One region of the Paenibacillus sp. FSL P4-0081 genome, then DNA from elsewhere that is predicted to be linked to it. Evidence: riboswitches for the same ligand, from Rfam matches in the RefSeq annotation. Region 1 holds a riboswitch; each other region holds the start of a gene.

Region 1 (4,161 bases):
CGGATAATATCCGCAGATGTTCATAGATGCTTAACGCGGTCCCGTACTTCGGCTTGCTTGGCGGCATTGAAGCGGGTCTGATAGTCGCCGGTCAGATATCCGGTTACCCGGCGCAGCCGGCGGATATGCGTTGTGTCTTCATGAGCGCCGCAGGATGGGCAATTCGTGCCGATTACACCTTCGTGGCCGCAGCCGGAGCAGCGGTCGATCGGGTGGTTGATGCTGAAATAGCTGATGTCCTGCTCCAGCGCGTATTTGATGATTTTGACGAATGCTGCAGGGTTGCTGCGGGCGTTGCCGTTCAGCTCTACATAAGAGATCGCTCCGGCGTTGCAATATTCATGGAATGGAGCTTCCAGGCTGATCTTCTTGGCTGCGCTCAGGTCGTAATAGACCGGAATGTGGAATGAATTCGTATAGTATTCACGGTCCGTTACACCCGGGATGGAACCGAGAACCTTGCGGTCTATCTTGGTGAATTTGCCGGAGAGACCTTCGGCAGGCGTAGCGAATAGAGTAATGTTCAGATCCAGCTCTTCGCTCTTGCGGTCGCAGTATTCACGCATGTGGCGGACAATAGCCACTGCCTTGGCATGGACCTCCATATCTTCGCCATGGTGTTTGCCGTACATAGCCTTCATGCACTCGGCCATACCGATGAAACCAAGGGACAGGCTGCCGTGCTTCAGCAGTTCACCTACGCTGTCTTCCGGTGCAAGCTGTTCGCCGCCTTCCCAGACGCCTTCACGCATCATGAAATCGGAGGCTTTGGCTTTCTGGGAGGCCTGAATGCGGAACCGGTGCAGCAGGCCGTCCAGCGCAACATCCATATAATGATTAAGATCTTCGAAGAAGCCTTCCTCGTCAGCGGCAAGGCGGCGGCCGGTTACTGTGCCGTAAGCCAGTCCAAGACGTACAAGGTTAAGCGTATTGAATGAAAGGTTGCCTTTGCCCGAGCAGTGATTACGTCCGAAGCGGTCGCCCAGAACACGTGTCCGGCAGCCCATCGTAGCAAATTCAGTATCCGGATCGGTTGGATCGTAGTACTGCATATTCAGCGGAGCATCCAGATTGGCGAAGTTCGGATACAGCCGGCGTGCAGAGCACTCTGCCGCTTTCAGGAACAGCTCATAGTTAGGATCACCAGGCTGCTGGTTGACACCCTGTTTGCATTTGAAGATCTGAATCGGGAACACCGGTGTTTCTCCGCTGCCAAGTCCGTTCATAGTAGCAGTTAAGAGGGAGCTAATCACCAGCTGGCCCTCCGGAGAGGTGCAGGTTCCGTAGTTGATGCTGGTAAAAGGAATCTGGCCGCCTGAGCGGCTGGACATGGTATTCAGGTTATGTACCATGCTCTCCGCAGCCTGAAGGGTTTCAATTTCTGTCTCTTTCAGGGCGAAACGGAAGGCACGCGGATACTTCTCTTCCAGATCGCTGCGGGTCATAGTGACCTCGCCGAGTGCTTCGCCGGCTGCACCTTCCTCGAAATATTCCATTCCTTTGCGGAACAGCTTAGCGAAGGATTTAGTGACATAAGGCGCCAGATCGTAATCCAGCTTGTTGGCGGATACGCCGCCGTACTGGGCATTCTGCTGGGACTGGAAAATAATCGCCACCAGCGACATAGCCGTCATAATCGAATTCGGAGGGCGGACGCTGCCGTTGCCGGTATTGAAGCCTTCGCGGAGAAGCCGTTCAAACGGGATGAAGATGCAGTTGGTTGTTCCAATGGCATATTGATCCAGGTCGTGTACATATACAACATTATCTTCAATAGCCTGCACGAGCTGTGGCGGCATCGTGAAATTGCGGGCGTACCACTTGGAATATTCACTGCCGAATTTGCTCATCTTGCCGGAGAAGCTCTCCCCGTTCAAGTTGGCGTTCTCGCGCAGCAGATCCAAATCCCGGCTGTCGATAATATCCCGTCCCAAATGAATAACTTCTTCCAAAAGAACTTCCTGTGCAGCTTGTCCTTCGTTATATCGTTTCTCCAGCAGCGTCATTGTATAGCTCTCTCCTCTCGGTATCGTAAGCGTGAAGCGTGTGCTCCATGACATCAGTAAAAAGGCATCTCCAGCCGGGAGGCGGGAAATGCCCGAATGCGTATTGCAAATATCCGAAACAGCGGACATTTGCCGGTGGTCTATGTGGAAAATACGAACGGGCACAGGGCTTGTCCTGTTCTGGAACCTGTTCTTGTACCTTCCGCAGAAGCCGATACCTGAGGACGATATTCTATCGTCCTCAGGTATCGGCAGCCTATTGCCCGATTAACGGAAAGGCTAACTCTGCTCGTGCAGGCCGCATGCGGGCACCTCGCCTGTTCCTCGCAGGAGTCTAACCGGTGCCACAGAAACAGGCAGGTCTCCTGGCTTCCGGCATGCCCTCCGGCGCCTTCCCGAGGGGCCTCGCAGCCCCCTAGTGGCTTGTTGTCGGAGGATGCTGCTCCAGCGGCGTCTGGCAGCTGGAACATCCGGTTACAGTGGCGGGACCGCAGCGGATTTGCACCGTGTTTCCCTATTAAGCTTCAACCCTAGCAAGAGGGCGAAACACCTGTTTCTACTATATTTTGTTGTTGTTAAATAAAAGTAACTCAATATATTGTGTTTGTAAACATTTTTTTGCGAATCCGCGCGGGGAGCGGGTTCCGCAGGTTTACTCACAGATGATCCACAGTTAGTCCACAGGTAATCCACAACTTTCCTGTGGATATGGCCTTAAATGAGTCATAAATTGTCCCAAAAGATGCCACAAAGACTCCATAAATAGAGTGCGTCTAATCCTAGTAGTTTTACTGGGGAGATAGTAATAGAGAGGGGGGGCTATGGGTATTTGTGGGAGCGGCGCTGAAGGGTTACAATTAAGGAGTAAGGACAGAACAGACTCATCAAACTTGCAGGAGGGATTTCATAATGGCGATTGGCGAAGTGACCGTTATTCCGATTGGCACTGGCAGTACCAGTCTCAGCAGCTATGTGGCCGATATGCAGCGTGTGCTGCAGACCGTGGAGGGGATTACCTATGAGCTTACTTCGATGGGGACTATTATTGAAGGACCGGTTGCACGGATTCTTGCTGCGGTAGAAGCGCTGCATGAGTCGCCGTTTACGTCAGGAGCACAGCGGGTTTCCACCTCGCTTAAGATTGATGACCGTCGTGACAAGCCTTCTACGAGCCGCAGCAAGCTGGAATCCGTGGAACGCAAGCTGCAAGGAGAGTAAAGAGTACCTGTAGTTGTAATCAGATTCAACCTATAAGGAGCGGATCTTTCATGGCAAAAGCCTCACAGCAGATCGGGATTCAAATGTACACACTGCGTGACCAGACGGAGCGCGATTTCCTGGGTACACTGGGCAAAGTTGCGGAGATGGGATATCAGGCGGTAGAATTCGCCGGTTATTTCGGCGTGTCTGCAGGAGAACTGCGCCGTACATTGGACCGGTTGGGTCTTGCTGCGCCTTCGGCGCATGTGGGCCTGGATTTCAGCAGTCTGGATAACATGGAACGGGCGTTAGCCAAAGAAATTGAATATGCGAAGGAACTTGGATTACAATATATGATCACCCCTTCGGCACCGCTTCCGCAGAACCCCTCAATGGAGGATGTGACGGCGGTGATTCCCTTCCTGGAGAAGGCCTCCGCGATGGTCCGTGCAGCAGGCCTGCAGTACGGGTATCACAACCATGATTATGAATTTGCAGAGGTAGACGGCAAAGCAGTCATCGATATATGGCTGGAACAGATTCCTGCGGAGCATATGTTTGCAGAGTTCGATCTGGGCTGGGTACACAGGGGCGGAGCACGTCCTATTGACTATGTCTCCCGTTATGCCGGCCGTGTTCCGCTGGTTCACATTAAGGATTTCGGGGCAAATAATGAAGAGACTGACCTCGGGAAAGGGCAGGTTGATTTCCGGAGCGTCTTCGACAAGGCAGAGGAGAGCGGGATTCTGTACTATATAGTAGAGCAAGAGGCTTATGCCGTGTCCTCGTTGGAAAGTGCTAAAGAGGCACTGGAATATTTCCGCGGGCTGGGGCTAATGCTGGACTAGGCAGCGCGAATGATCAAAAAAGGGTTGCGTTTTCTGCTGAAAGAGTTATAATATTTTTTGTTTGGCAGGCAGACTATCCTTTAAGCTGGTGTAGCTCAGGGGTAGAG
Region 2 (4,161 bases), 1.7 Mb from region 1:
CACAACAGCGGCAGCGGGGGACCTGAGCTTAAGGTCTCCCGCTGCCGCTGTTTGCTGCACCATCCTGTTTGGGTCATTCCGCCAGACTGGCACTTGCCGAAGCATCAACTGCATCTGTATAAAAGAGCTCAAACACAAGATCCTCGTTATAGTTGCCGAACCCCTTGCCGAATAAGGTAAGGCCGCCGATATGCTCCGCATCCTCTTCCACAGAGACCTTGAACGTCCACTGCTTATCACGGATACCGACCTGCTCCAGTGTAACCTCTGACAGCTTCTGACCGTCCATGAACGTGCCCGCCGGAGTAATCCTCAGCTGCTTAAGCAGTCCATATTGGTTGGTGAGCGCAGGCCACCAGGCAGGAGTGTATTTGCCCGGGCTGTCCCCGTAGTCGCCGGGGCTGGTCCAGAAACCGAGCCGCTGTCCGTTCAGTGTGAAGGTGATGTCGGAAGGCCAGTTATTATTGATGGACGGGGCTTCGGAGGCAATCTCCATCGTGATGACCAGCTCCTCAGGCTTCTGGCTGGACAGCAGGAAGTTCGGGATTTTATATTCCACGAATCCTTTGCCGAACCACAGGATGCCTGCATTCACCCGCTCCTGATCCCAGAAATACCGCGGATCGTCAAAGTTGCCGATTACCCGCTCGGTTGTAGATAATCCGCAGGTCGGTTCAATCTGGAAATCAGAGTAGTGGCCCACGGGTATTTCCTTACGGTAGCCTCTGCGCTGTGTTCTGGCTTGTCCAGGGAAAATAATCTCAGCACTCTCGGCGGCCAGTGTACAAATCTTCTGTAGTCCGCTGCGCCCGGGAGCCATGTGGCTGCGGATCAGTCCGGCAGCTTCCAGCTTGCGCACATGCATCGTCATAATGGCACTGCTGAGCTTCAGCGCCCCGGCCAGTTCCTTGACGTTCATAGGCTGTTCGGACAGGAGCCGCAGCATCTGCAGGCGCACAGCACTGGATAACGCTTCGTACACGGGTAAAGATTGGTCGGTTAGATCAAGTTTCATGCGCTGCCTCCACGTTCAGGTTATATAGTTAATAATTATATTACTCAAATGACATTCTTACAAGCAAATGAACGCTGCCTTACAAGCAAATGAATACTGCGCCTCGCAGCCGCTCCAATTTTATCACAGACATGCAGAGCCTGTTCCGCTATGATGTAGGATGGATTAGCGATGTAACAAGGTGCTCTTGCCGGATCAGGCAAGGGATAACAGGGAATCGGGTGCAAGTCCCGAGCGGTCCCGCCACTGTAAGGAAGAGCTGAACTTCATGATGTCACTCGGGGAGAACCCCGGGGAAGACGAAGGATATAGCGCCCGTATTCCAAGCCAGGAGACCTACCTTGATTACGCACACCACGACTCTACGCGGATAGGAGCGGTGTACGGATAGGTTAATGAGATGAAGCGATGTGCCTGCAGGACCGGAGGGAATCTTGAAGATCAAGATCAGAGCCGGTTCAATGTTATGCAGACACAGCGTTGAGCGGCCCATGCGGAGCGACCGGGTGCAGAACCCCTTGTTGGCGCACGGCAGTGCTCTCTATCGAATCATACCTGCGTACATACACTCCCACCCTGAAGGGCGGGAGTTTTTTGGGTTTGCTATATTAAAGAAACTTGGAGGCTGACAAATGAAGAAACGCGGATTTTGGAGTTTTGCGGCGCTGATTGCCGGATTTACAGTGTACTTTATGCTGAATGAACCGGGAACGGCCCAGGCTATGCACATTATGGAAGGGTTTCTGCCGGTAGGCTGGGCCGTGTTCTGGTGGGTGGCGTTCTTACCGTTCTTCATACTCGGGATTATCAGGCTTAGATCGATGACCAGGGAGAATCCGGAGCTGAAGCTGCTGCTCGGTCTGGCAGGGGCGTTCACCTTCGTCTTATCGGCGCTCAAAATGCCTTCCGTTACCGGAAGCAGCTCGCATCCTACAGGTACCGGACTTGGCGCAGTTATGCTGGGACCGTTGCCGATGGGCGTGATCGGCTCGATCGTGCTGTTGTTTCAGGCGCTGCTTCTGGCGCACGGGGGGATCACTACGCTGGGGGCGAATGCGTTCTCGATGGCGGTCGCGGGGCCTTTTGCCGGATATGCAGTCTATAAGCTGATGATGAAGCTGCCGGACCGCGAGAAGCTGGCCTTATTCTGTGCAGCGGCGGTTGCCGATCTGATGACTTATGTAGTGACTTCCTTCCAGCTTGCGGTGGCTTTTCCGGCTGCGGATGGCGGAGTCCTGGCGTCTTTTCTCAAATTCGGGGGGATCTTTGCCGTGACGCAGATTCCGCTGGCCATCAGCGAAGGGCTGCTGACCGTATTATTGTGGAACTGGCTGAAATCGTACAGTCCGAATGAAATGTCGCTCCTGAAACGTAAGGTCAAAGGGGGAAATGCATAATGAGCAATAAATGGAAAAATGGATTGATGCTGCTGGCTGTTGTCCTGCTGTGTGTCTTGCCGCTGCTGTTCGTGAGTGGTGATTTCGGCGGGGCCGATGATGCTGCCGAGGGTGTGATCACAGAGATTAACCCCGAATATGAACCCTGGTTCAAGCCGCTGACCGAGCTTCCGGGTGAGACGGAGAGTATGCTGTTCGCATTGCAGGCGGCGATTGGCGCCGGGGTGATCGGATATTCACTGGGGCTGCTGAAAGGGAAACAAGGCCAGGCGAAGCAGAACAGCATCAGCAAGTGATCAGACGAATTGATGTCCTTTCTTATAATAATGCCTTGAGGCAGCTGTCTCCCATGTGGAAAAGCTCGTTCGCGGCACTGATGTTCCTGCTCTCCTATACCGTGCATCCGGTGCTGCAGCTTGTGATTACGCTGTGGATGATGTCCTGGTGCATCCTGCATGCCAAAATTCCCTATCGCGCCTACGGGCTGTTGTTTGGCACGGCGCTGCTGTTCTATTGCCTTAGTGTACCGGCGCTGCTCGTGGAATTCGGCCACCCGGCTGCCGGGGAAGCTGGCATATTCCGGATTTCGGGGCCGCCTCTTCCGGTATATATCACGGCAGCAGGGCTGGAGCGGGCCGGTGAACTGCTGGCCAGAGTCTCGGCCTGCATGAGCTGCTTCTTCTTCCTAATGTTCACCACCCCGTTCAGCGAGCTTCTGCAGGTGCTGCGCAGGCTGCGTATGCCGCAGATTGTGCTGGAGCTGATGCTGATCATGTACCGCTTCCTGTTCCTGCTGAATGATGCGGCGCACGGGCTGATGCTGGCCCGGAGGCTGCGCGGCGGCCGCAGAGGGTATAAGGCCAGGCTGCGGGAGACTGCGGCCATGACCGCGGCCCTCTTCGGCAATACGATGCACCGTTATTACGGATTGTCGCAGGGGCTGCTGACCCGCGGGTTCACGGGGGAGATCATTCTGCCGCCGTATACCGCGCGGCCTGTGCCGCGGCGTTATGCGGTCCGGGCGTATGCCGGGATCGCTGTGCTGGCGCTGGCGCAGCTTTGGCTGTGGCTGCGGGGTTGAATTTAAGATTTTAGTGCAGGAAATCTGCTGGCTTTGTTGAAATCATGCCCAAAGTACAACAATTTCCCCGGAATATCGGATGTATTCCAAGATTGTTGTACAAAAGGCAGCATTTCACTTCATTTAGTTGGCTCTGAGGGAAGATTGTTGTATTCCATACAACAATCCCCCAGAAGGCCGGAGTATCCAGGATTCAAAGCTGTAAAACGTACAACATTTATCCGATACCGCTTTGCCAAATCACATTAGAGGAGTACGTCATGGACATGGAATATAGTCTGGCTTTTGACGGGGTGGTGTTTCATTACCCGGATACGAAGGAAGCCGCGCTGCGTGAACTAACCATCTCCATTCCCAAAGGCCGCAAAACGGCGGTGCTCGGCCACAATGGTTCGGGCAAATCGACCCTGTTCCTGCATGCTGTCGGCATTCTGCGTCCACAGAAGGGTACGGTTCAGCAGGGAGGCAGGACATTGTCCTATGCCAAAAAAGAGCTGGCCGCGCTGCGGCGCAGTGTGGGTCTTGTTTTTCAGGACCCGGAGCAGCAGCTCATATTGAGCACACCTCTGGAGGATGTGTCCTTCGGGCTGCGGGGAACGGGGATGGACGAAGCCGCAATAGCTGAGCGCTGCCGCAGTGTCATGGAACTGCTGAACCTGACGGAGCTG
Region 3 (4,161 bases), 630 kb from region 1:
GAGATATCCGGTAACGGTAATCGTATATTTATTCGCTGGCAGGCCGCCGGCAACAACAGCTGAACCCGCAGCATCCGTAACAGCAGTTTTACCGCCGATGGATACCTGAACCCCTGCGGCTGGCGAGGATACCGGGTCGGAAGTGAAGGTCGCTTCATTCCATACCCACTGCTTTTGAGTTACTTTTACAGTAATATCTTGTCCAGGCTGCGGCTGTGCAGGGGAGACCGTCACGGACTCTACCACCTGTGTGTTATCCCCGCCATAATAGACAAGCACGCGGTCATTCTCCGCAAGAAGGAAATCACCCATGCCTACACTTGGATAGATCCACGCTCCACCGCGGGCTACAACATACATCCACCCGTCATAGCCGCCAAAAGCACCCGCAGTTACGCCGCCGATTCCCGTCACGTAATTGCCAGCTTCATTGACCAGGGCCACCTTCTTCGCCGCCGCTGCCTTCTCCAGTGCTTGAAGTACATTTCCCGCATATACAGTGCCTTCTGCCAGGGTTCCGTTAGGGCTCTCAATGGCAACGGACACACTAACCTGAGGACTCTTCACAGGTGAATTGCTAAGATCATAGAGCTTGCTGCCTGTGCTGAAAAGCTTGTAAGCTACCAATGCTTCCAGTGCCTGCTCTGTCGAGAGCTGATTGTAGCTTCCCCCCGCTGTATGAGCGAACCCGCCATCTGCTGCACTATAGCTAAGAAGCTTACTGACAAGGTTTACATTGCCTACGGTATACTCCGCCCCTGCCGGGTCAATGCCAAAGGAGGACAGACCAATAATGGCTTGAGCGACACTCTCGCTGCTGTCACCATAGCCGCCGTTCTTGTCCTGTGCAGTCGCCAGCCAGGCTGCCGCCCGCTGTCCTGCGGTATTGACTGCCGGATCATCCTTATGTCCTGCCAGCACAGTAAGCACCATCGCCGTCATGTCCGGATCACTAGCCCCCGTAGTCAGAGTGAAGCCTCCGTCAGTGTTCTGCTTGGACAGGATCTCAGCCAGCAATTTAGCTGGGGTCCATTTCGCATTGTCAGGCATAGTATAAGTTCCGGAATCAAGCGCCAGCAGTACATAGGCTGCGTTGTTCAGCGTCTGGCCGGTAATTTTATCGTTATTGTAGAGCTTCTCAATCAGATTGTAGCCGGCAACATCCGCCGGATTCCCGCCAAGCGCCCTAACCGTAAGCGTAATCCGCGCATAGTCCGTAGCTCTGGCGTAGACACCCTTGGCTGCGGCTACTTTACTCTCAAGCGCCTTTAAATAACTATCCGGAACCTTATAGCCCGCCTGCGCTAGGCCGATGGCCTGCCAGTCGGACTGGACTCCGGCCTTCAGCACAAACTCCGAAGTGGCATAGACTGCCTCAGCTACGCTAACTGCTGTGCCTGAAGGTAGAGATGCCGCGTTATTCCCAGTGCTCGCAGCCGTCTCTGCAAAAGCCTGTCCCGCCGGAGCTACAGCCGCTCCCAGAACCGCGAACATCATGACAACGATCAGACCCAGCCGGATAAACTTGGATGATAAATTGTTCTTCATTGCTTGACCTCTTTCTGTGAATAGAATGGTATAGATGAATCCTGCGTCCTCCGCTGATGCGGGTGCAACATAAAGACCGCCCTGTACAGGGCGGCCGGGGAAGGATACAATACATGCAGCTGATATGAAGTTTCCCTCACACAGCCACTGCTTATATTTGCACCTGTTCCGCATTCTTACCCCCGAAGAATAGAAACAACAACGAAAAAGGCAGGTCTCCTGGCTTAAGCTTCATTGCTTCCCCCGCCTTCCCATCCTATTATCAGACAGTGGCTTCTCAGGAGTCGCTCCGCATTTACAGTGGCGGGACCGCACCGGACTTGCACCGGACTTCCCTTTTAAGCAGATTACAATCGTAGAACCGGCATGGGTATCTGTTGCATGACTACGCCTGTTTCTACGGAAATCCGCACCTTTTTCCAAAGCTTATTAAATTTGAATATTCACAAACAATCATATCTACTATTCCCCTGTATGTCTATAGACAAGCTGTTTCAATTATAGGCACAACCGGCCCCTTCCGCACAAAAAGTCCTGAACAACACTCGCCGCATTCTCCCGGCATATCATGCTGTTCAGGACTTAAATAGTGATGCTTCCGCTTCCGGCAAGAGCCGGCAGCTGGTTGATTGTATTATGTACAACAGAATGGGGATAAAAGGCGGCCATAATGCATTCTGCTGTATTTAATCCAATTGATTTTGGAATATACCCCTTATAAGCTCTAAAATCCGGATTCTAATGTACCCAATACAATAGAACGCATAATAGGGCTGATTATTCCTGATTTGAGTGGACAAAGTACAATGACCTCTCTGCCAGCTTACGCGGAAGCACCGTTGATGAAATGCCGGACTTCTCTTACATCCGGCTTCGCCCAATTCAGGCTCTCACCCAATCATTCCGCATCCGTGTCCGGGCTGGCGGAAGGAGTGGGGCCGGTGCCGGGTGTAGTCTCCGGAGTAGTGCTCGGGGTACTTCCCAGAATGCTCCCCGGACTAGCCTGTAGCTTCAGCGTATAGATGCCCGCAGTGATCACATCACCCGCGGCCAGCTTTGCGCCCGGCTCCAGCTCCACCGTCACTTCATATACGCGCGCAGGTGTTCCTGCGCCCGATGCACCCGTCGCCGGGGAGGCTTCGGCTTCATCAGAGCCGCCGCTATTTCCAGCGGCTGCATCTCCGCCGCCGTCAGTCCCCACGGCTTCATTTCCGGTCGCCCCGCCGTCAGTCCCGGCAGCTCCCTCATCAGAGCCGCCGTCATTTCCGGCGCCCGATGCACCCGCCGCCGGGGAGGCTTCGGCTTTATCAGAGCCGCCGCTATTTCCAGCGGCTGCATCCCCATTCGCGCCGCCGTCAACTCCGGCGGCCAGGCAACTGCTCGCAGTTGCTGCAACCTTGTAAGTGTCCACAACGTTATTACCGGACATCACGATGATCTCCGCCGGGTTAAAGGCGGAGCATTCCGCCACAGAGGCAAAGCTGAACACCAGCTTGACGCCTGCCTCCCCGCCACCTTCAGCCCCGCCAGCATTCCCACTGCCTTCTGTTCCGCCGCCTTCAGCCCCGCCAGCGTTCCCGGTACCTTCTGTTCCACCATTTCCGGTTCCTGTGGCTGTCCCGGCATCTGCCACACCACCAACCAGCCGTACAGAGACCGGGGCTTGCTCTTGCCCATCCGCACTGTGGATATCGCCCCGAATCGGGCTCACAGTCGGCTGCGGTGCAGCGGTATCCGCATCCGGCCGCAGCCAGCTGATGGCGATGACGGCTATGATCAGTACGATCCCAAGCACGCTGCCGGAGATCAGGATCTGAAATCGGCTGCGGCTGACCCACCGCGCCAGCGGCGAAGCCAGCTGGGAGCGGGCTTCATTGTAGACATTCTGCATGGCGGGCGTTGCGGCCGAGCTATAGCTTTTGCGGAAATCGCGGTTCTTGAACGCCTCGCGGTCGTTCTTCAGGAAATACTTCAGCACCGCCCGCCGGTAATTCGGCCACAGCTTCTTGCTCGAGATGGTGAACAGCCGGTTATGCTGCGACCAGGCCAGGAAACGGTAGACCGTTTCCTTATCATTGCCCGCTTTGCGCGCCACCAGCTCCAGCAGCGCATCGTAATCAAGCGGACCGCCCTCACGTTCACTGCTGTGGTAGAAGGCCAGCGGCAGCCGTTCGAACGGCTCGATGCTCCGCGACTCCTTCAGCCAGCGTCCTCCGAGCAGCTGTACATCATCCAGCTCCCGGGGAGACAGACCGGCGAAAATCTCCTCGTCCGGCTTCTCCTCCCCGAACCAGCGGTACGCAGCGCGCAGCGCATTCGCTTTACACTTAGCGATTGCATCCAGAGGCGGCTGCCAATCTGCCGTATCCCGGTAGCGCAGGAAGGAAATCTCCAGCAGCTGCTCCATCGTCAGCTCGTCCAGCGAGATCCGGTTCAGCAGGAAGCGGTCGGCAACGGTTCCCAGCTCCTGCAGCAGTGACAGCGCTTCAGCATGTACACCGCCGCCTCTGCGGCGTTCTTTCTCGGCCTTCTGCACCGACTCATGAACCGATGCCACCGCCGCCACCGGATCATTGTCCCGCTGCAGCTTCTCCAGCAGATATTCCTTGACGG

What was found. A riboswitch is a leader RNA that binds a small molecule or an ion and turns the genes downstream of it on or off. The one in region 1 is predicted to bind cobalamin.
Region 2: it holds a riboswitch for cobalamin, as region 1 does, so the genes downstream of both, P40081_RS09815 (energy-coupling factor ABC transporter permease) here and P40081_RS02655 (anaerobic ribonucleoside triphosphate reductase) in region 1, are expected to answer to the same signal.
Region 3: it holds a riboswitch for cobalamin, as region 1 does, so the genes downstream of both, P40081_RS36185 (S-layer homology domain-containing protein) here and P40081_RS02655 (anaerobic ribonucleoside triphosphate reductase) in region 1, are expected to answer to the same signal.

What each region holds. Positions count from the first base shown of each region.
Region 1 covers NZ_CP009280.1:604,167-608,327, forward strand. The annotation lists gene nrdG (anaerobic ribonucleoside-triphosphate reductase activating protein) at 1-24, opposite strand, end outside; gene P40081_RS02655 (anaerobic ribonucleoside triphosphate reductase) at 21-2,006, opposite strand; gene P40081_RS39675 (hypothetical protein) at 2,103-2,228, shown strand; cobalamin riboswitch at 2,345-2,575, opposite strand; gene P40081_RS02665 (MTH1187 family thiamine-binding protein) at 2,916-3,224, shown strand; gene P40081_RS02670 (sugar phosphate isomerase/epimerase family protein) at 3,275-4,054, shown strand; tRNA gene P40081_RS02675 (tRNA-Thr) at 4,139-4,161, shown strand, end outside.
Region 2 covers NZ_CP009280.1:2,315,096-2,319,256, forward strand. The annotation lists gene P40081_RS09810 (ArsR/SmtB family transcription factor) at 74-1,015, opposite strand; cobalamin riboswitch at 1,178-1,373, shown strand; gene P40081_RS09815 (energy-coupling factor ABC transporter permease) at 1,648-2,412, shown strand; gene P40081_RS09820 (energy-coupling factor ABC transporter substrate-binding protein) at 2,412-2,708, shown strand; gene cbiQ (cobalt ECF transporter T component CbiQ) at 2,705-3,493, shown strand; gene P40081_RS09830 (energy-coupling factor ABC transporter ATP-binding protein) at 3,754-4,161, shown strand, end outside.
Region 3 covers NZ_CP009280.1:1,235,823-1,239,983, reverse strand. The annotation lists gene P40081_RS36185 (S-layer homology domain-containing protein) at 1-1,548, opposite strand, end outside; cobalamin riboswitch at 1,741-1,929, opposite strand; gene P40081_RS05300 (GAP1-N2 domain-containing protein) at 2,447-4,161, opposite strand, start outside.